Regions from separate parts of the Streptomyces sp. SP17BM10 genome, predicted to be linked through region 1. Evidence: riboswitches for the same ligand, from Rfam matches in the RefSeq annotation. Region 1 holds a riboswitch; each other region holds the start of a gene.
The links. A riboswitch is a leader RNA that binds a small molecule or an ion and turns the genes downstream of it on or off. The one in region 1 is predicted to bind S-adenosylmethionine.
Positions count from the first base shown of each region.

Region 2: linked by a shared signal. The riboswitch ahead of PUR71_RS19930 (aminotransferase class V-fold PLP-dependent enzyme) and the one ahead of PUR71_RS16395 (IclR family transcriptional regulator) in region 1 are both predicted to bind S-adenosylmethionine.
Region 3: linked by a shared signal. The riboswitch ahead of thrC (threonine synthase) and the one ahead of PUR71_RS16395 (IclR family transcriptional regulator) in region 1 are both predicted to bind S-adenosylmethionine.

Region 1 covers NZ_JAQYXB010000576.1:43,893-51,451, forward strand. The annotation lists partial or broken gene PUR71_RS41310 (amidase family protein) at 1-101, shown strand, start outside; partial or broken gene PUR71_RS41315 (amidase family protein) at 119-603, shown strand; gene PUR71_RS16380 (NB-ARC domain-containing protein) at 659-1,732, shown strand; gene PUR71_RS16385 (hypothetical protein) at 1,912-2,403, opposite strand; gene PUR71_RS16390 (hypothetical protein) at 2,429-2,842, opposite strand; SAM riboswitch class I at 3,290-3,432, shown strand; gene PUR71_RS16395 (IclR family transcriptional regulator) at 3,630-4,343, shown strand; gene PUR71_RS16400 (threonine/serine exporter family protein) at 4,430-5,683, opposite strand; gene PUR71_RS16405 (mycothiol transferase) at 5,750-6,256, opposite strand; gene PUR71_RS16410 (TIGR01777 family oxidoreductase) at 6,366-7,307, opposite strand; gene PUR71_RS16415 (PadR family transcriptional regulator) at 7,483-7,559, shown strand, end outside.
Region 2 covers NZ_JAQYXB010000588.1:239,716-247,274, forward strand. The annotation lists gene PUR71_RS19910 (NYN domain-containing protein) at 1-732, opposite strand, end outside; gene PUR71_RS19915 (hypothetical protein) at 870-1,133, opposite strand; gene PUR71_RS19920 (rhomboid family intramembrane serine protease) at 1,356-2,138, shown strand; gene PUR71_RS19925 (Lrp/AsnC family transcriptional regulator) at 2,180-2,461, shown strand; gene PUR71_RS19930 (aminotransferase class V-fold PLP-dependent enzyme) at 2,465-3,907, opposite strand; SAM riboswitch class IV at 3,960-4,077, opposite strand; gene trpD (anthranilate phosphoribosyltransferase) at 4,186-5,262, opposite strand; gene PUR71_RS19940 (hypothetical protein) at 5,377-5,802, opposite strand; gene ctaE (aa3-type cytochrome oxidase subunit III) at 6,200-6,820, shown strand; gene qcrC (cytochrome bc1 complex diheme cytochrome c subunit) at 7,008-7,559, shown strand, end outside.
Region 3 covers NZ_JAQYXB010000684.1:273,099-280,657, forward strand. The annotation lists gene PUR71_RS40340 (hypothetical protein) at 1-91, opposite strand, end outside; gene PUR71_RS40345 (PadR family transcriptional regulator) at 88-471, opposite strand; gene PUR71_RS40350 (HD domain-containing protein) at 560-1,195, shown strand; gene PUR71_RS40355 (hypothetical protein) at 1,192-1,542, opposite strand; gene groL (chaperonin GroEL) at 1,634-3,253, opposite strand; gene PUR71_RS40365 (cold-shock protein) at 3,564-3,764, opposite strand; gene PUR71_RS40370 (ubiquitin-like small modifier protein 1) at 4,308-4,586, opposite strand; gene thrC (threonine synthase) at 4,611-5,906, opposite strand; SAM riboswitch class I at 5,924-6,057, opposite strand; gene PUR71_RS40380 (glucosyl-3-phosphoglycerate synthase) at 6,200-7,219, shown strand; gene PUR71_RS40385 (alpha,alpha-trehalose-phosphate synthase (UDP-forming)) at 7,258-7,559, shown strand, end outside.

The sequences.
Region 1 (7,559 bases):
ACTCCGCGGGCACACCCGCGCTCACCGGCTTCGTCCCGGGCGCCGACGCGCCCGTGGTCGCGGCGCTGCGGGCCGCGGGCGCGATCGTCCTGGGCAAGACGAACATGCACGACTCTCCTTGGGCGCCACCTCGTGCAACCACACCTTCGGCGCCGTCGGCAACGCCGCCGACCCGGCCCTGTTCGCGGGCGGCAGCAGCGGCGGGACGGCCGCCGCGGTGGCCGCGGGGATCGCCGCGGCCGGACTGGGCACGGACACCGGCGGTTCGGTCACCATCCCGGCCGCGCTCACGGCGTCTACGGCCTGCGCCCCAGCGCCGGGCGCTATCCCTCGGCGGGCGTCACGCCGCTGTCCACCACCCGGGACACCCCGGGGTTCCTGGCCCGCACCCTGGACCGGATCATCGCGCTGGACACCTTCGTCACCGGGGAGAGCGGCCTCCCGGGCGACCCCGGCCGCCGACTCCGGTTCGGCCTGCCGAGGCACGTGTTCACCGAGGACCTCGAGGAGCCGGTCCGCACCGCCTGGCCAGAGACGGTGGGCGAGGGCCTGAGGTGCGGAACGCTCCCCCCGACGTGGCCCGGAAGGTGCAGGGCGGCCTGAACGGCCTGAGCCCGCGGTAGGCCGGATGTCGGACCGGCCGCCTACACTCCACCCCGTGAAGCAGGACGAGCGTACGGGCGCGCCGGATCCGGCCGACGCGGCCGATCTGGCCGAGTTCATCCGGGCGTTGGAGCGGCTGCGGCTCTGGGCCGGCGGCCCGTCGCTCCGGGCGCTCGCCAAGCGGGTCGGCCCGCTGCTGCGCCCGCCGCAGCCCGTCTCCCACACCACCGTCGCCGACGTGTTCAAGCCGGACCGCCGCCGCCTCGACCCGGACCTCGTCCTGGCCGTCGTCCGGGCACTCGGCGCCGGCGAGGCGGACGCGGCCCGCTGGCGCGCGGCCTGCACCCGGGTGCACGCCGACGCGCGGGCCTGCGGCCCGGTCGGCGTCCTGCGGCAACTGCCCGCCGACCTCGCGACGTTCACCGGCCGCGAGCGGGAACTCGCCTGGCTCGTACGGCACTTCGCCAGCGGCGCCGCGGTCGTCTCGACGATCGATGGCCCGGCCGGGATCGGCAAGACCCAGCTCGCCCTGCACGCCGCACACCACCTCGTCCGGGCCGGCCGCTGCGCCGACGTCCAGCTGTACGTCGACCTGCGCGGCTGCGACCCCGAGCACCCGCCGGCCGACCCCAGTACCGTACTCGGCATGTTCCTACGGCAGTTGGAGGTCCCCGCGCACCGCGTCCCGACCGTCCCGGCCGAGCGCGCGGCGCTGTTCCGGGAGCGGATGCACGGCAAGCGGGCCGTCGTCGTGCTCGACGACGCGGCCACCGCCACCCAGGTCCGGGACCTCCTCCCGGCCTCCCCGACCTGCCTGGTGCTGATCACCAGCCGACACGAACTGACCGGCCTGGAGGGCGTCGCGCCGCACCGACTGGGCGCCTTCACCGAGGAGGAGGCACTGCTGCTCCTGACGAGAGTGGTGGGCGCGAGCCGGGTGGCCGCCGAGCACGAGGCCGCCGAACGCATCGTCCAGGCCTGCGGATACGCCCCCGGAGCCGTATCGGCCGTCGCGGCCCGCCTGCGATCGAGACCGGCCTGGCGCCTCGCCGACCTGGACCGTCGCCTGAGCCGCCCCCCGACCGGAGACCGCCCGACGCCCGCCCATCGGGCCGTCGGCATGGCATAGAGACCACCTGGTCCAGCAGTTCCTGCTGGACCTGCTGGTCGGGACGGCCCGCGCCGCGCTCGGCCGACCTCGGCACGGCGGGCGTCGTTCGTCGACGACGGCGAGTGCGGCGCCTGAGGGACGTGGGACGCGGCGAGGCCCGTCGGGCCCCGCGCCTTCGGCCGGATCCGCGACGGCCCCTATGCGGACGGGGTGCGGAAGATCTTGGTGAAGCTGTCCAGGGTGCCCCCGTTGGCGGTGAAGCCGAGGTAGGCCGCGCCGGTGGCGGCGAGGCAGAGGAGGACGCCGAGGTAGGTGCCGACGTCGGCGCCGGCGTCGATGAAGGCGGACTCGCCGACCGGGATCGACGGGTAGGTGAGCCAGCGGAGCAGGACGATGACGGTGGCGACCGCCGCGAGGACGAGGTTGGTGACGTGGCCCTGGCGGGCCGGGAGGCCGCGGCCGATGGCGGGGAGGGCGGCCATGATGCCCACGGCCACGAGGACGATCACCGGGATCCAGGCGCCGGCGCCCACGTCCCAGGCGTTGCCGCTCGCCGCGTACCGGGTGAGCAGGCCCGTGGCGCCCGACTTCTCGGTGACGGTGTACCAGGGGAGGAAACTGTCGATGAACGCGATCACGCCGATGGCGGCGAGTGCTCCGGACTGGACGCTGATCTTGACGGGCTGCACGGCTCCGACCCTTCTCTCGTGGGGTTCAGTTGACGTTTTGGGGTCCTTGCCCGGGCACCAGTTCGCACGGGCTCCGGTTGCCGTCGGTGAAGGAGCCGGGCCCGACGAACCAGCTGCACCACGTGGAGGCCTCGCGCAGGACGAAGGTCTTCGTCTCGCTCCCGCCGGTGTCCCCGCCGCAGGCGTCGGCCCGCAGCGTGCCCGTCGTCCACCCGGCCGCGCCCGCGTCGGTGATGAAGGCCACGTAGGCGGTCTGGCCGACCGAGAACGTGGTCGAGGCCCCGGTGATCCGCTGATTCCCGGTGCCGAAGCCCGTACCGGTCGCGAGGTCCTGCACGCCGTCGTGGGCCTGGCCCGTGCCGGACGAGCGGGCCGCGGCGGCGCACAGCGCCACGTCGACCACCCCCGACCGCACGACCGGACCCTGGCGACCGTTCATGTGCTCGCCCTCCCGCTCGGGGACGGTCGGGAAGGACCGTCGGTCAAACGGTAGAGCTCCGGTCGCGGCGGCGTGAGGGATATGCGAAGTCGTGGCACTGCCGCTTCGAAACCGTGACAGATGTCCGGATCCGCGACGCCGGCGACTCGATTCAGAACAGGAGTCGCGGTGATCGTCCTTAACAAGAAAGGACTTTGACGGTCCGACAGATCTGTGGTCGACGCTCAGGACGGGCGCCGGCGAGCCCGCGGAGGTCGGCGGGCTCGCGGTGGCCGCCCCCGTCATCCCGGCCGCCCGCGCCGCGTCGACGTCGACGGGGGAGCCCCGTCGGCCGGGCCCGGCGGGAGCCGTGCTGCCACGAACCGCCGGGACGCGGGGCGGGGGAGGGAAGGGGAGGGCGGGGGGAGGTTTGGCGGGCGGCCCCGGGAATCTTGTATCGTTCCTCGCGAATCATCCAGAGGGGTGGAGGGACCGGCCCTACGAAGCCCCGGCAACTCCCCGTTCGACCCGGCGTCCGAAGTACGCGCCGTGCCGTCCGGGATCAGTGCCAACTCCGGCCTGTCGCCAACGTGGCGCGGGAAAGATGAGGAGACACGGTGCTCTCTGTGCTGTCCTTCGCCCGGGCGCTTCCCGCCCCGGCCCTTCCGCGTACCCGTCTCGTGCCCGGCGCAGGCATCCGGCCGACTTCTCCGGCCCGTTCTCGCTGACCACCCCCCCGCTCCCCGCGGGGAGCCCCCGCGGGCCGGACCACCCACCGGCCGCGGATTCGAGACTGGAGTACCCATCCATGGAGCTCACGAGCGGCGTCGGCGTGCTCGACAAGGCCACCGCGATCCTCGCCACCCTGGAGTCCGGGCCCACCACCCTGGCCGGGCTCGCCGCCGCCACCGGCCTGGCGCGCCCCACCGCGCACCGGCTCGCCGTCGCGCTGGAACACCACCGGCTGGTCACCAGGGACCTGCAGGGCCGGTTCGTCCTGGGCCCCCGGCTGGCCGAGCTGTCGGCGGCGGCGGGGGAGGACCGGCTGCTGGCGGCCGCCGGGTCGGTGCTCGTGCACCTGCGGGACGTCACCGGCGAGAGCGCCCAGCTGTACCGCCGTCAGGGCGAGGTCCGGATCTGCGTGGCCGTCGCGGAGCGGCTCTCCGGTCTGCGCGACACCGTGCCGGTGGGGGTGACGCTCCCGATGAAGGTCGGGGCCGCCGCCCAGATCCTGCTCGCCTGGGAGGAGCCGGAGCGCCTGCACCGGGGGCTCCAGGGGGCGCGCTTCACGGCCACGGCCCTCAGCGGCGTACGGCGTCGGGGCTGGGCGCAGTCCATCGGCGAGCGCGAGCTCGGGGTCGCCTCCGTGTCGGCGCCGGTGCGCGGGCCGTCCAACCGGGTGGTGGCCGCGGTCACCGTCTCCGGCCCGATCGAACGGCTCACCCGGCACCCGGGGGCACGCCTGTCCCAGGCCGTCATCGAGGCGGCGAACCACCTCACCGAGGCGCTGCGCCACCCGTGACCGGCCTGGTCGGTTCTCCGGGCGGGTCGATCGACCCGCCCGGAGAACCGGCTCAGAACCCGGCTCGGAGCCGGCTGTGAACCGGCTCAGACCCGGGCGGCCGGGGTGAGGAGCGCCGGACGGGGAACGCGGCTGATCACCGAGCCGATCAGGGTGCCGATCGACACCCCGAAGACCGCCGAGACCGCCGCCAGCACCGACTGGGCCCCGTTGCCCACCTCGATCTGGGCGGTGTTCAGCAGGCCGAAGGAGCCCGGCACGACGATCCAGAACGCGGGCAGGTAGAGCACCTGCCACAGCGGCCCGCCGGGCAGCCAGTGCACCAGGGTGGCGGCGACCGCGGCGGAGACCGCCCCGGCCAGGCCGCCGATCGCCGCGCCGTGCTCGGAGCCGACGACGACCTGGACGGTGACGCTCACCGCGATCACCGCGACGATCCACGGGACGGCGCTCGGCGGGGTGTTCACGTTGATCACGACACCCGCGACGGCGATCGCCAGGCCCAGCCCGATCACCCACCAACTCGGCTTGGCCACCTGGACGTTGGCCAGCGCGGAGGCGGGCATGCCGATCGCGGTGGCGGCCGCGGCCACCCCGGCGAGGAACAGCGCGAGCTGCACCGCCCCGGACACCAGGCGGGCCGTCCCGGCGCTGGCCGAGCCCGCGGCGATCTCCGACAGGCCGGTGACCAGCAGCCCGCCCGGCAGCAGGATCGCCAGCGTGGCGACGATCGTCCGCAGCGGGCCGTCCAGCAGCGAGGCCCGCGCGAGCGCCAGGACGAGCAACGCGACGAGGAACCCGGCGGTGACGGGCAGCAGCGGCCGCAGCGACGGCAGCCGCCGCGCGAGCACGGTCAGCCCCGCGACGACCAGCGAACCGGCGCCCGCCGCCAGCACGTTCGCGGCGACCGGCTGCAGGAACATGCACACCCCGACCCCGACCGGCAGCGCCCCGAGGTCCGCCACCCACGCCGGCCAGCGGGCCGGCGCCCGCCGGATCGCGTCCAGCTCGGCGAGCGCCCGGGGCCCGTCGAGCCCGCCGGCGCGCAGCCGGTGCACCAGGTGGAGGACGTCGGCCGTCTGCTCGAAGCGCAGCGCGGCGCCGACGGGCCGGAACGCGGTGGCGTCGTCCGCGCCGAGCGAGACGAACAGCCCGTTGGTGAGGGCGGCGACCCGCACCCCGGGTGCCCCCAGCGCCCGCCCCAGGCCGTGGAGTTCCTCCTCGACGTCGTGGACGGGCAGACCGCCGCCCAGGAGGGCGTCGCCCAGGTCGAGCAGGAGGCGGCGGAGCGGGTCGGGCGGGGCGGCGGTGTCCCGGACCGAGGGAGACGTGCTTGACATGGCACGTATCGTCCCATCCCACCCGATTCGGCCCGACCGTGCCCCGGGCCGTCCGGTTCCGCGCTGCTAGCCCCCGCCCAGCAGTCCGCGCACGTAGGCCGCCTGGCCGACGTGCTGGAGGTCGTCCGAGATCACGCTGATCAGCCGCACCCCGAGGGTGACCGGCGGGTCCCACGACTCGTCGACGATCCGCGCGAGGGCGGGGCCGTTCAGTCTGCGCACGTAGTCGACCGTCCGGGCGTGGACGGCCTCGTGGTAGCCCAGCAGCAGATCGGCGGTGGCAATCACCCTGGCGACCTGCGCGGGCCGGTGACCGTAGCCGGTGGCCGCCGCGGCGAACGGGAGGGCGAATCGCTCTGCCCAGCCCTCCGCCGTCCACGTCTGCTCGCGGTCGGCGGCGTCGGCGAGGTGGTCGTCCTGGATCCTGGTGAGGTGCCAGACCAGCCAGGCGATCGAGTTGGCCGAGTCCCGCACCCGGAACGCGAGCTGCTCGGGGGAGAGCCCGTCGACGACGCCGGCGACCTCCTCCCGGATCCGGCCGAACGTGTCCACCAGGAGATCGGCGCTGGTCACACCCGTCACTGTCGCCTCCACTCGGGGTCCTGCGCCGCTCGGGCGCCCCAACGAGCATGTCCCGTCACGGGTGCGCCAGCCACTCGGGGTCGCCCGGGGGCCGGGGCCCTCAGCGCCCGCGCAGCCGCCGCACCAGGTCGCGGGCGGCCTGCGGCCAGTCCGGGCGCTCGAAGGCGAAGCCCGCCTCCAGCAGTCTGGCCGGCACGACGCGGCGGCTCTTCAGCAGCAGCTCGCTCTCCGAGCGCAGTGCGAAGGCGCCGAGCTCGGCCATCCAGCGCGTGGCGGGCAGGGCGAGCGGCATGCCCCAGGCCGCCCGCAGCTCGCGCATGAACTCGCGCTGGGGCAGCGGGTGCGGGGCGGCGAGGTTGACCGGGCCGGCGAGGTCGTCCCGGGCGACGAGGAACTCGACGGCGCGGACGAAGTCCCGCGCGTGGATCCAGGACACGTACTGCGCGCCGCCCGCGATCGGCCCGCCGGCGCCCAGCCGGGCCAGCCAGGAGAGCGAGTCGAACGCGCCGCCGCGCTCCGGCCCGAGCACGACGGCGGTGCGCAGCGCGAGGCGGCGGGTGCCCGGGGTGTCGGCCCCGGCCTGGGCGTCCTCCCAGGCCCGGGCGATGTCGATGCTGTAGCGCCAGGACGCCGGGGCGTCGGGCTCGGCGCCGCCTATCACGCCGTGGAGCTCGTCGTTGGGCGCGTCGTGGCGGTGGGCGTAGACGGTGGCGGTGCTCATCTGGAGCCAGACGGCGGGCGGGCGGCCGGCGGCGGCGATCGCCCGGCCGACGGCCCGGGTGGAGAGCACCCGGGAGTCCATCATGGCCTGCCGGTTCTCCTCGGTGTAGCGGCAGTTGACGCTGCGCCCGGCGAGGTTGAGCACCACGTCGCTGCCGTCGACCTCGGTGGCCCAGGCCCCGAGGTGCCGCCCGTCCCACCAGACCTGACGGGGTCCGTGGGGCCGGCGGCTGAGGATGACGACGTGGTGCCCGGCGGCCGTCAGACGTCGGTCGAGCAGGGTGCCGAGCGCGCCGGAGCCGCCGGGTATGACGATCTTCATGACTTCCCCCTGGTCCCTGATCCCTGATCCCCGATCACGGGCTTCGAGCGTAGCGCCTCAATTGAACGCGTTCAAATATGCTCCGTCGGAGATGTTCGCCTTCACTTCGAGTAGCCGGATCCGTATAGTCGGATCCGGCTACTAGGAACCGACCAGAGATTGGCGGAACATGTCGATGGCGAAGCGAAGGATCTCCAACACGCTGGCCCTGGCCGTGCTGGGCCTGCTGCAGGAGCGGCCGATGCACCCGTA
Region 2 (7,559 bases), on a different contig from region 1:
CAGCGCCTCCAGCTCGCCGGTCACCCGCCGCGTCTCGGCCTGCGCCCGGCGGGTGTCGCTCTCCAGCGAACGCACCTTCTTGCGCAGCGAGTCGGCCTCCCGCCGGACGTCCTCGGACTCGGCCCGCTGCCGGTCCAGGTCCGCGCGGGCCGCGGCCCGCACCTCGGCCAGCTCGGCCTGCAACTTCTCCACCAGCCGGGCCGCCTCCGCGGCCGCGCCCTCGGCGCCGGCCCGCTCGGCCTCCTCACCGGCCTCGGCGACCAGCCGGCTCCAGCCCGCCGAGCGCACCAGGTAGGCGGCGGCCGCGACGTCCATCGGATCGGCGGCGCCGGGGACGCTGCCCGACTCCAGCGCCTTCACCAGGTCCGGCTGGCCCAGCCGCAGCCGCTCCGCTATCCGCACCCGGAAGGCCGGCTCCGACTCCAGCGCCGCCGCGATCGCCGTGGCCGCGTACTTGGCCCGCCGGGCCGGGGTGAACTTGGCGTACTGACGCAGGCTCTGCGGCAGCTCGCCGGACGGCAACCCGCCGAGCGCGTCCGCGGCCAGGCCGACCACGCGCCGGCGCACGCCCTCCGGCAGCGGCCGGTCGAGCTTCTCGACGGGACGGCCGGCCCCCGGCTCCGCGGCGGCACCGGACGCAGTGGCACCGTCGACGACCCCCGCCGCCCCGGCGGCCGGCTCCGCAGCGGGCTGCCCCTGCGGTCCGGCGGGCTCCCTCGCTGCGTCCACCACGTCCTCGGCTCCGATCCTGGTCCAACGGGGGCGGCCCCGCGGCCGCCGTCCCTGTCGTCACGCTCCGTGCGTTCTGTCTGTATTGTCCCGTGCGGCGGACGGCCCTGCCGTGCACCGTCCGCCGCACCGGCGGGGCATCAGGCCTGCTCGGCCTCGGCCGCCGCGTCCTGCGCGCCCGGGCGGGCGACCAGCTCGACCTGGTCCACCGCGTTGCACCAGCGGCAGCGCACCGTCTCGACCGTCTCGCTCAGGACTTCGGTCTCCTCGACCTTGGACTCACCGGCCAGGTCGAAGTGCAGGAACTCGGTGACCCGCGCGGTGCGGGTCACGTCGAAGCGGGTGAGGTTGCCGCACAGGGTGCAGCGCCAACGCGTCTCGGCGGTCAGGGCGGGGACGGTCATCGGGGGTCCTCTCGGGTGTTCCCTGGGTGGGCTAGGCGCTCCCCCCGGAGCCCCGGCATCGGCGGCGGGAGGCGGGAATGCCCGCCCCAAGCCTATTGCCTGGGGCAACCGTCGCGGCCACCGGTTCGGGCGATCGGAACCGCTGGAGCGGGCCTGCCCGCCCTAGTCCACCTGCCGTACAGCGCGGTGTCACGGACGGCCTTCGGAGGGATGCTTGGGCGCATGGCGCTCGCGGCTCCCGGCCACACCGACACGCGGGACGGCGGCCCCGCGGTGCCCGCCCCGGCGGTCACCTACGCCCTGATCGCGATCAACACGCTGGTCTTCCTGCTCGGCCCGGCCGCCGGACTCAACCCCCTGTACGGCACCGGGCAGGCCCGGGTCTGCGCCGAGCAGCGCTACGAGCAGCGCTGGGGCGCCGTCCCCGCGGAGCTCCTGGCCGGGCGGCCGCTGACAGCCGAACAACTCGCCGAGGCCCCGGACCCGGTCCCGGGCTGTCCGGCCGCAGCCACCCCGGGCAAGCGCCCGGCCGTCTCCGTCCTCACCGGTCTCTTCCTGCACGCCGGCTGGCTGCACCTGGCGGGAAACCTGCTCTTCCTCCACGTCTTCGGCCCCACCGTCGAACGGCGCGTCGGCCGGGCCCGTTTCCTCCTCTTCTACCTGGCCGCCGGGAGCCTCGCGACGTATGGCTTCGCCCTCGCCGAGGCGCACTCGGCGGACTCCACCCGCGTCCTGATCGGAGCCTCCGGCGCGATCTCCGCCGTCCTGGGCGCCTACCTGCGCTTCCACCCGCGCGCCCGGGTGACGACGCTCGTCCCGCTGCTGCTCTTCCTGCCGCTGCGGTTCCCGGCCTGGCTGGTGCTGGGCCTCTGGTTCGCCCTGCAGTGGTGGTCGGTGCACTCGGCCGGGCCGGGGGTCGCCTACCTGGTCCACGTGATCGGCTTCTGCGCCGGGTTCCTCTACGCCTGCACCGTCGTCGGCCACCGCCCGAGACGACCCGGCTGAGGCCCGATACGCTGGCGCCACCCCACGAAGGAGCCGGAACAGTGATCACCGCCATCGTCCTGATCAAGACCAGTGTCGACCGCATCCCGGAGATCGCCGAGGCCATCGCCTCCATCGAGGGGGTCAGCGAGGTGTACTCGGTGACCGGCGGCTACGACCTGGTCGCGATGGTGCGGGTGCGCAAGCACGACGACCTGGCCGACGTCATCCCCGGCCGGCTGAACAAGGTCCCGGGCGTGGCGCACACCGAGACCCAGATCGCCTTCCGCACCTACTCCCAGCACGACCTGGAGGCCGCGTTCGCGCTCGGCCTGGACGAGTAGCCCTCAGCCCTCGCGACGGGTGTCGGCCACGCAACGGCCGCCCTCGTTGCGGTAGTTCCACGCCGCGCCGTCCGTGACCAGCTCGCGGACGGCGGTCAGGAACCGGTCGACGTGCTCGTCCGGGGTCCCGGCGCCGAAGCTGACCCGGATCGCGTTCAGGCTGCGCTCGCCCGGCAGCGACGGCTCCGGCGCGCCGCACTCGGAGACAGGACTCGGCGCGACGTCCTCGTCGCCGAGCAGCGTGCGCACCAGCGGGTGCGCACAGAACAGCCCGTCGCGCACGCCGATGCCGTACTCGGCGGAGAGCGCGGCCGAGAAGTGCGAGCTGTTCCAGCCCCGGACGACGAAGGACAGCACGCCCACCCGCGCCACGCTTGGGGCGTCACCGGTGGGGCCGAACAGGTTCAGCACCTTGACCTGCGGGATCTCCGCCAGCCCGGCCGTCAGCCGGGCGATCAGCGCCCGCTCACGGGCCTCCAGCGCATCGAAGCCGGCCTCGCTCAGCGCCCGGCAGGCGGAGGCGATGGCGTAGGCGCCGATGACGTTCGGCGAGCCGGCCTCGTGCCGGGCCGGGCCGGTGTGCCACTGGACGGCCACCGAGCCGTCGGCCTCCCGGGCCACCGTGCGGGTCGCGCCGCCGCCGGCCAGGTACGGCTCGGCCGCGTCCAGCCAGTCCGCCCGGCCGGCCAGCACGCCGGCGCCGAACGGCGCGTAGATCTTGTGGCCGGAGAAGGCGATCCAGTCGACGTCCAGCTCGGACACCGAGACCCGGTGGTGCGGGGCGAGCTGCGCGGCGTCCAGCACCACCCGGGCGCCGTGCCGGTGCGCGGTCGCGGTCAGCTCGGCGACCGGCCACAGCTCGCCGGTGACGTTCGAGGCGCCGGTGACGCACAGCAGCTTCGGGCCCTCGGGCGCCCCGGCCAGCGCGGTGTCGAGCGCGGCGACGGCTTCGGCGTACGAGCGGGGGGCGCGCAGGTAGGTGACGTCCAGCCCGGCGTGGGCCCAGGGCAGCAGCGAGGCGTGGTGCTCGGTCTCGAAGGCGAACACCCGGGTGCCGGCCGGCAGCGCGGCGGCGAGCAGGTTGAGCGAGTCGGTGGTGGCCCGGGTGAAGACCACCTGGTCGCCCTCGCGCAGGTCGAGGAACTCGCCGACGGTCCGGCGGCTCTGCTCGAACAGGTCGGTGGACAGTTGCGAGAGGTACCCGGCGCCGCGGTGGACGCTGCCGTAGTACGGGGCGTACGCGGCGACGTCGTCCCACACCCGCTGAAGCGCCGGCGAGCTGGCCGCGTAGTCGAGCGCCGCATAGCCGACCTTCTCGCCGTTGGCGAGCGGCACCTGGACGTCGTGGCCGAGGACGGCGAGGGGGGCGCAGACTCCCGCGGGGAGGTGCCCCGCGGAGCGCGCCGAGTGAAGGGTGGTGGCGGGAGACGGGTGGGCGACGGACATGAGGATGCACTCCTTCGGGGGTCGAGGGACCCCGGGAGTGCTAGTCGTCGGGCGTCCGCGCTTGCCTCGCGGACGGTTCGCCGCGCGGCCCGGTCCTCACCCAGGGCACCCCGCCACGGACGGAGGGTTGCCGGACAGCAAGCTGGGGCTTGTCGCTGTCACTCATGACCTGGCCAAGACTCTAGGTCGCGTCCGCCGGGTGGTCAAACAGGCATCCACCATCCGGACAGCCGAAGGGGCCCGCGGCAGCGATCCGCCGCGAGCCCCCAACTCGCCCGTCAGCCCCGGGCGGTGGCCTCCGACCAGCGCCGCAGCAGTTCCTGCGCCGCGCCCGAGTCCACGGCCGCCGCCGCCCGTTCCATGCCGGCCGCCAGCTGCTCGGCGAGCGGCGCGTCCGTCAGGTCCAGCGCCACCAGCGCCGCCGCCGTGTTGAGCAGGACGGCGTCCCGCACCGGCCCGCGCTCCCCGGCCAGCAGCCGGCGCGCGACCTCGGCGTTGTAGGAGGCGTCCGCCCCGCGCAGCGCCTCGATGCCGACGAGCTCGATGCCGACGTCCCGCGGGTCGAAGGCGGTCTCGGTGACGATCCCGTCCCGCACGATCCACACCCGCGACGTCGTCGTGACGGTGAGCTCGTCCAGGCCGTCGTCGCCGCGGAACACCAGCGCCTTGGAGCCGCGCCGGGCGAGCACGCCCGCGATGAGCCCGGCGAGCCGGGTGTCGAAGCAGCCGACGGCGTGCGAGGTGACCTTGGCCGGGTTGGTCAGCGGACCGAGGATGTTGAACGCGGTCGGCACCCCGAGGTCGCGCCGCGCGGTGGCGGCGTGCCGCATCGACGGGTGGAACTTCGCCGCGAAACAGAAGGTGAGCCCGATCTCGTCGGCCACCTCGGCCACCCGCCGGGCCGAGAGGTCGAGGGCGACGCCGAGCTTCTCCAGCACGTCGGACGAGCCGCTGGCCGAGGAGGACGCCCGGTTGCCGTGCTTGACCACCTTGGCGCCGGCCGCCGCCGCGACGATCGCGGACATCGTGGAGATGTTGACGGTCTTGGCGCGGTCGCCGCCGGTGCCGACGATGTCCACCGCCGGGCCCGGGATGTCCAGCGGCTCGGCGTGCGCGTACATCGCGTCCACCAGACCGCTGATCTCGTCGACCGTCTCGCCCTTGGCCCGCAGCGCCACCATGAACCCGGCGACCTGGACGGGGGACGCCTCGCCGCTCATGATCCGGTCCATCGCCCACGCGGTGGCCGAGCGGTCGAGGTCCTCCCCCTTCAACAGCGCCGCCAGGAGGTCCGGCCAGGTGCGGACCGCCTGCGCGGGGTCGGTACCACCGTTCGCAGGGTTCACGTTCACCATGGCTGACTCCAGCTGTGTCGGTTCCCCGATGGGGACGTCCGTACGGATGGAGTCAGCCTATCGAGCGGTGGGGTACCTCCGGCCTTGTCTTCTCTAGTACTGAGACGACGCCGCTCAGCGCGTCGCGGGGGCCCGCTTGGCCAGGCGTGCCCGCAGCAGCGTGGCCACCGCCCCGGCCAGCGCGACCGGGTCCACCGGGTGCGAGATCGCCGCGTCGGCCCGGCTCCAGGCGGCCAGCCAGGAGTCCTGCGGCCGGCCGATCAGCACCAGCACCGGCGGGCAGCCGTAGATCTCGTCCTTGAGCTGCCGCCCGAGCCCGAGCCCACCGGCCGGCACCGCCTCGCCGTCCAGGACGCAGAGGTCCACGCCCCCCTTCTCCAGCGCCCGCAGCACCGCGGGGGTGGTCGCGCACTCCAGGTAGGACAACTCCGGCAGATCCTCGGCGGGCCGGCGGCCGAGCGCCGTCAGCACCTGCTCGCGGGTGTTGCGGTCGTCGCTGTAGACGAGGACGGTGAGCGTCTCATCGGTCGTGTACGCCATTGACCCTGCTCCCTCAAGTGTGATCCGGACCACGTTCGCCTGCCCCGGATGCTACTCCGGATCACCCCCGGCCGAGCCCCCTCCCGCGCGCGTTCCTCCTCAAGGCGCCGCGCCCGGGGCTCACCCGCCCGGAGGACGCCCCGTCACCCGGACCCGCGCAGTCCACCCGGACGGCCGACAGCCGGCCCGCTCCCCTACCTCCCGGCACTGCGCCGGCCGTGGATGGACACGCTGGGCAACGGGGTCACGGGGGCCTCCGAGGAACCGTCAGAAAAGGGACACGCCGCTGCTCAGGCACCGTCCGGACACCCGACCGCCCCCCAAGGGGGCATACCGCACGCACCGGACACTCCGAGGGAGACCCCCCGGCGTGAAGACGGAATAAGGGACCGACATAATGTCCGTCGTGGCGACAGCAACAGCAGTAGAAACCGGGCACGCGCACGGATCGGTCAACCGGCCGAACATGGTCAGCGTCGGAACGATCGTCTGGCTCAGTTCCGAGTTGATGTTCTTCGCGGCCCTCTTCGCGATGTACTTCACGCTCCGCTCCGTCAAGGGGCCGGAGTTCTGGACCGAGAAGGCGCACGCCCTCAACGTGCCCTTCTCCTCGGTCAACACCACGATCCTGGTGCTCTCCTCGCTCACCTGCCAGCTCGGCGTGTTCGCCGCCGAGCGCGGGGACGTGAAGAAGCTCCGCTCGTGGTTCGTCATCACCTTCGTGATGGGCGCGATCTTCATCGGCGGTCAGATCTTCGAGTACACCGAGCTGGTCAAGAAGGACGGCCTCTCGCTGTCCTCCGACCCGTACGGCACGGTGTTCTACCTGACCACCGGCTTCCACGGTCTGCACGTGACGGGTGGTCTGATCGCCTTCCTGCTGGTCCTGGGACGGACGTACGCAGCCAAGCGCTTCACGCACGAGCAGGCCACCGCCGCCATCGTGGTGTCGTACTACTGGCACTTCGTCGACGTCGTGTGGATCGGCCTGTTCGCGACCATCTACCTGATCAAGTAACCAGCTGATCAGGTCGCTGGCCACCGGCTGCGGCCCCCGCCCTCACCGGCGCAGGGCCGCTTCTGCCGGTGCCGACGCTCCCACCGACCGACCGCGCGCGCAGCCCTTGCCGGGCAGCCTCGTGCCGGCCAGACCGGCAGCCGGGTGCACCCACCAGTCGACCAGATCCTGACACCGGGGTTATTCCGTGAAAAAGCTCTCCGCACGACGGCGCCACCCATTGGCGGCGCTGGTCGTCCTACTTCTCGCCCTGGCGGCAACCGGGGGGCTGTACGCCGTGTTCGCGCCCGCCGACAAGGCGCAGGCCGACGTCGCCGCGCAGTCGCTCGCGATCGACGAGGGTAAGAAGCTCTTCGCCGTCGGCTGCTCCTCCTGCCACGGCCTGAACGGCCAGGGCAGCAGCGACGGCCCGAGCCTGGTCGGCGTCGGCTCCGCCGCCGTCGACTTCCAGGTCGCCACCGGCCGCATGCCGGCCCAGCAGCCCGGCGCGCAGGTCCCGCGCAAGAAGAACATCTACTCGCAGGCGGAGATCGACCAGCTCGCCGCCTTCGTGGCCTCGCTCGGCCCCGGCCCGGTGACGCCGACCCAGGAGCAGTACACCTCGACCAACCCCGAGGACATCTCCAAGGGTGGCGAGCTGTTCCGCACCAACTGCGCCCAGTGCCACAACTTCGCCGGCCAGGGTGGTGCCCTGACCAAGGGCAAGTACGCGCCGTCGCTGGAGGGCGTGGACGCCAAG
Region 3 (7,559 bases), on a different contig from region 1:
CGTCGCCGCGCTCCCGGCGGTAGCGGGACGGGTACAGCTGGAGAGCGGCCCGCAGCACGCCCGCGGGCGCCCCGATCGTCGGTGTGGTCATGCGAAGATCCCCCTCATCAGCGCCCGCCCCTCGGGCCCGGGCTTCCCCTTCAGCGCCGAGCGGACGGTCGCCAGCCGGCGCTCCGCCTCGGCCGCGACCGTCCGCAGCCGCTCGGCCTCGGTGGCGAGCGCCGTGCGGCCGGAGCCGGTCAGCGCGTACGTGCGGCGGGCCCGGCCGTCCACGATCTCCTCGGCGGCGACCTCGATCAGGCCCTGCTGGAGCAGGCGGTCGAGGGCGCCGTAGAGGGTGCCGGTGCGCATCTTCACCCGGCCGTCGGAGATCTCGGAGATCTCCTGGATGAGCGCGTAACCGTGCCTGGGCGCGTCGGCCAGTGCGGTGAGCAGCAGCAGCGTCGGCTCCTGCATCGAGCGTTCTGTCATGCGTCTACATATATCGTCAACCGGCATATAGGTCCAGCACCGGTCCCACCGAAGACGCGTCCGTTACACGACCAGCACAATGGCGCCCATGCCGAACACCGAGGACCTGCTCGCCGACTGGACCGCCCTGCTGCACCGCTGCGACACCACCGCCGACCCCGAGCCGTACGGGCGGGAGCTGCTGCGCCGCTGGGCCGAGCCGCAGCGGCGGTACCACACCGCCGACCACCTGGGCGCGGTCCTGCGGCACGTCGACGCCCTCGCCGCGCACGCCGCGGACCCGGACGCCGTCCGCCTCGCCGCCTGGTTCCACGACGCCGTCTACCGGCCCGACCGCACCGAGAACGAGGAGCGCAGCGCCGCGCTCGCCGTCCGGGCCCTGACCGCCGCGGGCCTGCCCGCCGACCGGACGGCCGAGGTCGAACGCCTCGTCCTGCTCACCGTCACCCACGACCCCGCCCCGGGCGACCGCGACGGCGAGGTGCTGTGCGACGCGGACCTCGCCGTGCTCGGCGGCGCCCCCGAGGCGTACGCGGCGTACGCGGCCGCCGTCCGCGAGGAGTACGGCTTCGTGCCCGAGCCGGACTTCCGGGCGGGTCGCGCGGCCGTGCTGCGCCGGCTCCTCGCCCTGCCCGCGCTCTACCGCACCCCCACCGCCCGCGAGCGCTTCACCGCGGCCGCACGCTCGAACCTGGCGGCCGAACTCGGAGCGCTCGAAAACTAGTCCAGCTTCCCCACCGGCGCGACGACGGCGCCCTGCTTGCCGCACACCCAGTGCGGCTCCGGCCCCAGCTCCGGCTCCACGCTCAGCGCGTGCGGGTCCCCGTCGGCCGCGCAGGCGGTGCACAGCGGCCAGCGCCCGTACGCCTCCAGCAGCGCGTCCTGGACGTCCTGGGCGACCAGCCCGAGCACGTACTCGGTGCCGTCCGGCCACTGCTCCAGCCACCACCGCCGGTGGGTCACGGCCTGCTCCACGAGCGAGACGACGGCGGCGTCCGCCACGTCCCGCGCGGTGAGGTCGGCGAGGATCTGCGCACGGGCCTCGTGCAGGGCGGTCTCGATGTCAGCCATCCGTCGATTCTCCCAAACAACGCCGCGTGGGCGGCTCCCCGGAGGGAACCGCCCACGCGATCGGAACACCGATCCGGTCGTGCGACCAGGATCAGAAGTCCATGTCACCGCCCGGCATGCCGCCGGCCGGGGCCGCGGCCTTCTCCGGCTTGTCGGCGATGACGGCCTCGGTGGTGAGGAACAGAGCCGCGATCGAGGCGGCGTTCTGCAGCGCCGAGCGCGTCACCTTGGCCGGGTCGATGATGCCGGCGGCGATCAGGTCGACGTACTCGTTGGTGGCGGCGTTCAGGCCGTGACCGGCGGGGAGGTTGCGCACCTTCTCCACCACGACGCCGCCCTCGAGGCCGGCGTTGGTCGCGATCTGCTTGATCGGGGCCTCCAGCGCCACGCGGACGATGTTGGCACCGGTGGCCTCGTCGCCGTCCAGCTCCAGCTTGTCGAACGCGACACCGGCCTGCAGCAGGGCGACGCCACCACCGGCGACGATGCCCTCCTCGACGGCGGCCTTGGCGTTGCGGACGGCGTCCTCGATGCGGTGCTTGCGCTCCTTGAGCTCCACCTCGGTGGCCGCGCCGGCCTTGATGACGGCCACGCCGCCGGCCAGCTTGGCGAGGCGCTCCTGGAGCTTCTCGCGGTCGTAGTCCGAGTCGCTGTTCTCGATCTCGGCGCGGATCTGGTTCACGCGGCCCGCGACCATCTCGCTGTCGCCGGCACCGTCGACGATCGTGGTCTCGTCCTTGGTGATGACGACCTTGCGGGCGCCGCCCAGGAGGTCCAGACCGGCGTTCTCCAGCTTCAGGCCGACCTCCTCGGAGATCACGGTGCCGCCGGTGAGGGTGGCGATGTCCTGGAGCATGGCCTTGCGGCGGTCACCGAAGCCCGGGGCCTTGACGGCGACGGACTTGAAGACGCCCTTGATCTTGTTGACGATCAGGGTCGAGAGGGCCTCGCCCTCGACGTCCTCGGCGATGATGACGAGCGGCTTGCCGCTCTGCATGACCTTCTCCAGCAGCGGGAGCAGGTCCTTGATGCCGCCGATCTTGGAGTTGGCGATGAGGATGTACGGGTCCTCGAAGGTCGCCTCCATGCGCTCCAGGTCGGTGGCGAAGTAGGCGGAGATGTAGCCCTTGTCGAAGCGCATGCCCTCGGTGAGCTCGAGCTCCAGGCCGAAGGTGTTGCTCTCCTCGACGGTGATGACGCCTTCCTTGCCGACCTTGTCCATGGCCTCGGCGATGAGCTCGCCGATCTGGGTGTCAGCGGCCGAGATGGAGGCGGTGGAGGCGATCTGCTCCTTGGTCTCCACGTCGGTGGCCTGGGCCAGGAGCTGGTCCGAGACGGCGGCGACGGCCTTCTCGATGCCGCGCTTCAGGGCCATCGGGTTGGCGCCGGCGGCGACGTTGCGCAGACCCTCGCGAACCAGGGCCTGGGCGAGCACGGTGGCGGTGGTGGTGCCGTCACCCGCGACGTCGTCCGTCTTCTTGGCGACCTCCTTGACGAGCTCCGCGCCGATCTTCTCGTACGGGTCCTCGAGCTCGATCTCCTTGGCGATGGAGACACCGTCGTTGGTGATCGTGGGGGCGCCCCACTTCTTCTCCAGCACGACGTTGCGACCCTTGGGGCCGAGCGTGACCTTCACTGCGTCGGCGAGCTGGTTCATGCCACGCTCAAGGCCGCGGCGAGCTTCCTCATCAAAGGCGATGATCTTGGCCATCTGAAGTGGTCCTCCGGGACACGGTCGACTGCTCGGACCAAGGGGTGCCCGCGACGGACGGCCAAGGTGTGCGGGGGTCTATTCCCCTACCGCTCCCAGGGCCTCACCGACCCGGTCCGCTGTCACTCTCAAGCTTTGAGTGCTAACGCCAATGATTAGCACTCCGGGTGGTCGAGTGCAAGCCCAATCGCCAAGCCGGGGGCCGCCGCGGGAACGCCGACGGGCCCGTGCGACGCGTGTCGCACGGGCCCGTCGAGAAGCGAGTGGTCGTCAGCCGTGGGCCGCGCCGAGCTCCTGGAGCCGGAAGGGGTCAGACCGCGCGGACCATGTCCGCCTGCGGGCCCTTCTGTCCCTGGGAGATCTCGAACTCGACCCGCTGGCCCTCCTCGAGGGTGCGGTAGCCGTCCATCTGGATCGCGCTGTAGTGGACGAAGACGTCCGCACCACCGTCGACCGCGATGAAGCCGTAGCCCTTCTCCGCGTTGAACCACTTGACGGTGCCCTGAGCCATTCCGAACTCCCCTAGTGCTGTGCTGACCCTTCACGGTCCCGCAGGTCGCGGGCCCGGGTTGGTTTGAAGGCCGGCCCGGGGAACCCCCCCTGGGCGCAGCCGTGCACGCCGCGACCAACCGCCCCGAACGACATCCGGTGGGCGGGTGATTGCGTCGACCGCGGCTGAATGTATCCGGATCGACGCCCTCTGCAACAGGGTCCTCCGCGGTGAATTCCGGGTCCGCGTCAAGGGACAGGCCGGGCCGAATCGGAAGGAACTCCGCAATTCGCGCCGGACATAGCGGACGGAATGCGCAAATCCCCTGGTGAATTCTGACATCCGCGTGACACGTTTCCCGGCCCGGTCCCCGGGCGGTCTCAACGGACGGACGGCGGAGCGGCGGTTCGCACGGGGAGGGGGAGGGGGACCCCTGTTCCCGGCCGAGCGACACTCTACTCCCACTCGACCGGGAAACATTCCCGCCGAAATGCGAGCGGCCGCCCCCGCGCACGGAATGCGGAATTCCGTGCGCGGGGGCGGCCGGTCGGCGCGGGGCGCGGCTCAGCAGCCGCCGGCCACCGCCGGAATGATCGAGACGCTGGCGCCGTCCTTGATCTCGGTCGCGAGGCCCTCGGCGAATCGCACGTCGTCGTCGTTCACGTACACGTTCACGAAACGGCGCAGCTTGCCGGTGTCGTCCAGGATGCGCGCGGAGATGCCCGCGTGGTTCTTCTCCAGGTCGGCGATGACATCGCCCAGGGTCCCGCCGTCGGCGGTGACCTCGGCGGCCCCGCCGGTGTAGGTGCGCAGGATGGTGGGGATGCGGACGGTGGCGCTCATGGGTGGCTCTCCTCGTGGGGGGAATCAGGCGGACGCGAGGCCGGCGCTGCGGAAGGACTCCAGCGTCGGGCGGATGACCGCGGTCATCCCCGCATCGGCGACGGCGTCCAGGGTCTTGAGGCCGTCACCGGTGTTGATCGCGACGGTCTCCTTGGCCGGATCCAGCTGCCCGGTCTCGACCAGCTTCTTGAGCACGCCGACGGTCACCCCGCCCGCGGTCTCGGCGAAGATGCCCTCGGTGCGGGCCAGCAGCCGGATGGCGGCCACCACCTCGGCGTCGGTGACGTCCTCGACCGCGCCGCCGGTGCGCCGCGCGATGTCCAGCACGTACGGGCCGTCCGCCGGGTTGCCGATCGCCAGCGACTTGGCGATGGTGTCCGGCTTCACCGGCTTGATCACGTCCCGGCCGGCCTTGAAGGCCGCGGAGACCGGCGAGCAGCCCGCGGCCTGGGCGCCGAAGACCTTGTACGGCCGGTCCTCGACCAGTCCGAGCCTGATCAGCTCCTGCAGGCCCTTGTCGATCTTCGTGAGCTGCGAGCCCGAGGCGATCGGGATGACGATCTGCTCCGGCAGCCGCCAGCCGAGCTGCTCGCAGATCTCGTACGCGAGCGTCTTGGAGCCCTCGCCGTAGTACGGGCGGAGGTTGACGTTGACGAAGCCCCAGCCCTCGCCAGCCGGGTCGCCGATCAGCTCCGAGCAGAAGCGGTTCACGTCGTCGTAGTTGCCCTCGATGCCGACCAGTTCGCCGCCGTACACCCCGGCCATGACGACCTTGCCCTGCTCCAGGTCGTGCGGGATGAACACGCACGAGCGGAACCCGGCCCTGGCCGCCGCGGCGCCGACCGCGCCGGCCAGGTTGCCGGTCGACGAGCAGGACAGCGTGGTGTAGCCGAAGGCGCGCGCGGCCTCGATGGCGCAGGCCACCACGCGGTCCTTGAACGAGTGCGTGGGGTTGCCCGAGTCGTCCTTCACGTGCAGCGGGGCCGTGAAGCCCAGCTCCCGCCCGAGGTTGTCCGCCTTGACCAGCGGGGTCCAGCCCGGGTTCAGGTTCGGCTTGGAGGCGACGTCGGCGGGCACCGGCAGCAGCGGCGCGTAACGCCAGATCGACGCGGGCCCGGCCTCGATCCGCTTGCGCAGCTCCTCGGCGGCCTCACCACCGAACTCGTACGCGATCTCCAGCGGCCCGAAGCACTCCAGGCAGGCGAAGCTCGGACCGAGCGGGAAGCGGGTGCCGCACTCCCGACAGGACAGGGCGGTGGCGGGGCCGAGATCCACGGATGCGGGTGCGGCGTCGAACGCGGATGTCGCGGTGATAGCCATGATGGCGGAGGCCTCTCTCCTCATCTTCCCCGGGGTGCGGGCGCACCACGGGCCGGAATTGGCACCTGTCCCGCCGGGGCCTGGTGGCCGGCCGCGCGAGAAGGTTGCCGGGACGTCAACGGGCCGTTCCCTCAGTCCCTCTGGATGAGCATGTGAAGTTGTCGTCAGCGGCGACCCCGGCGTGCGAAGGTCCGACCGCTGTACGAAGACTGTATCCGAAGGCGCCGGGCCCGAAAGGGGCCGTCCGCCACGCGAGATGGCCCGTTCCACCCCGATCCGCCGAGGAGAGTCCCGTGCCCGCCGAACCGATCCCCGCACTCCTCCCGCAGGCGGCCTCCTGGCTGGGCCGCCGCTCGTGGAGCGCGGCCGACCGGCCGGTCGACACCCTCCTCGCGGCCAAGCGCCGCACCGGCCACACCGTCAGCGTCGTCCTGCCCGCCCTCGACGAGGCGGCCACCGTCGGCGACATCGTCCGCACGATCCGGCGCGAGCTGATGGAGCGCCTCCCCCTGGTCGACGAACTCGTCGTCGTCGACTCGGGGTCGGCCGACGACACCGCCGCCGTGGCCGCCGCGGCCGGCGCCCGGGTCGTGCCGCGCGACGAGATCCTGCCCCGGCTGCCCGCCGTGCCCGGCAAGGGCGAGGTGCTGTGGCGCTCGCTGCTGGTCACCCGGGGCGACATCGTCTGCTTCGTCGACGCGGACCTGCGCGAGTTCGACCCCGCCTTCGTCTCCGGCACCGTCGGCCCGCTGCTCACCGAGCCGGACATCCAGCTGGTCAAGGCCATGTACGACCGCCCGCTCGAAGTCAGGGGCTCCGCCGGCGACCCGGACGCCGTCTTCCCGGCCGGCGGCGGCCGGGTGACCGAGCTCGTCGCCCGTCCCCTCCTCAACCTGCACTGGCCGGAACTCGCCGGTTTCGTCCAGCCGCTGGGCGGCGAGTACGCGGCCCGCCGCGCACTGCTCGAACGGCTCCCGTTCCCCACCGGCTACGGCGTCGAGCTCGGCCTCCTGGTCGACGCGCTGGACCTGGTCGGGCTCGACGCCCTGGCCCAGGTGGACGTCGGCGTCCGCCACCACCGCCACCAGGACGGCCAGGCCCTCGGCCGGATGGCCGCCACCATCTACCGCACCGCGCTCGAACGCCTCGACCGCGCCCACCGGCTCAAGGCCTCGGCCGACCTCGTCCACCCGCTGCTCACCCAGTTCACCCGCGACCCGGAGACCCGCGCGTTCACCGGCCACACCCACCCCGTGACGGCCCTGGAACGCCCCCCGATGCACACCGTCCCCGAGTACGCGACCCGCCACTGAAACGTTTGCCGACCCGGACCCCCGGCAACGTACCAACCATGGGCGATCTCACGACCGAACGTTCGAGCGCGACCGTGCTGGTGGCTTCCAACCGCGGACCGGTCTCCTTCGGCACCGCGGACGACGGCACGCTGACCCTCAAACGCGGCGGTGGGGGCCTGGTCTCCGGCCTCTCCGCGATCGACGACCCGAACGCCGTCTGGGTGTGCGCCGCCCTGGGCGACGCGGACCGCCGGGCCGCCCGGGAAGCCCCGTACGGGCGCCTCGACCTGGCCGGCCACGACGTCGGCGGACAGGCCGTCCGGATGCTGGACATCGACCCGGAGACCTTCGCCCGCGC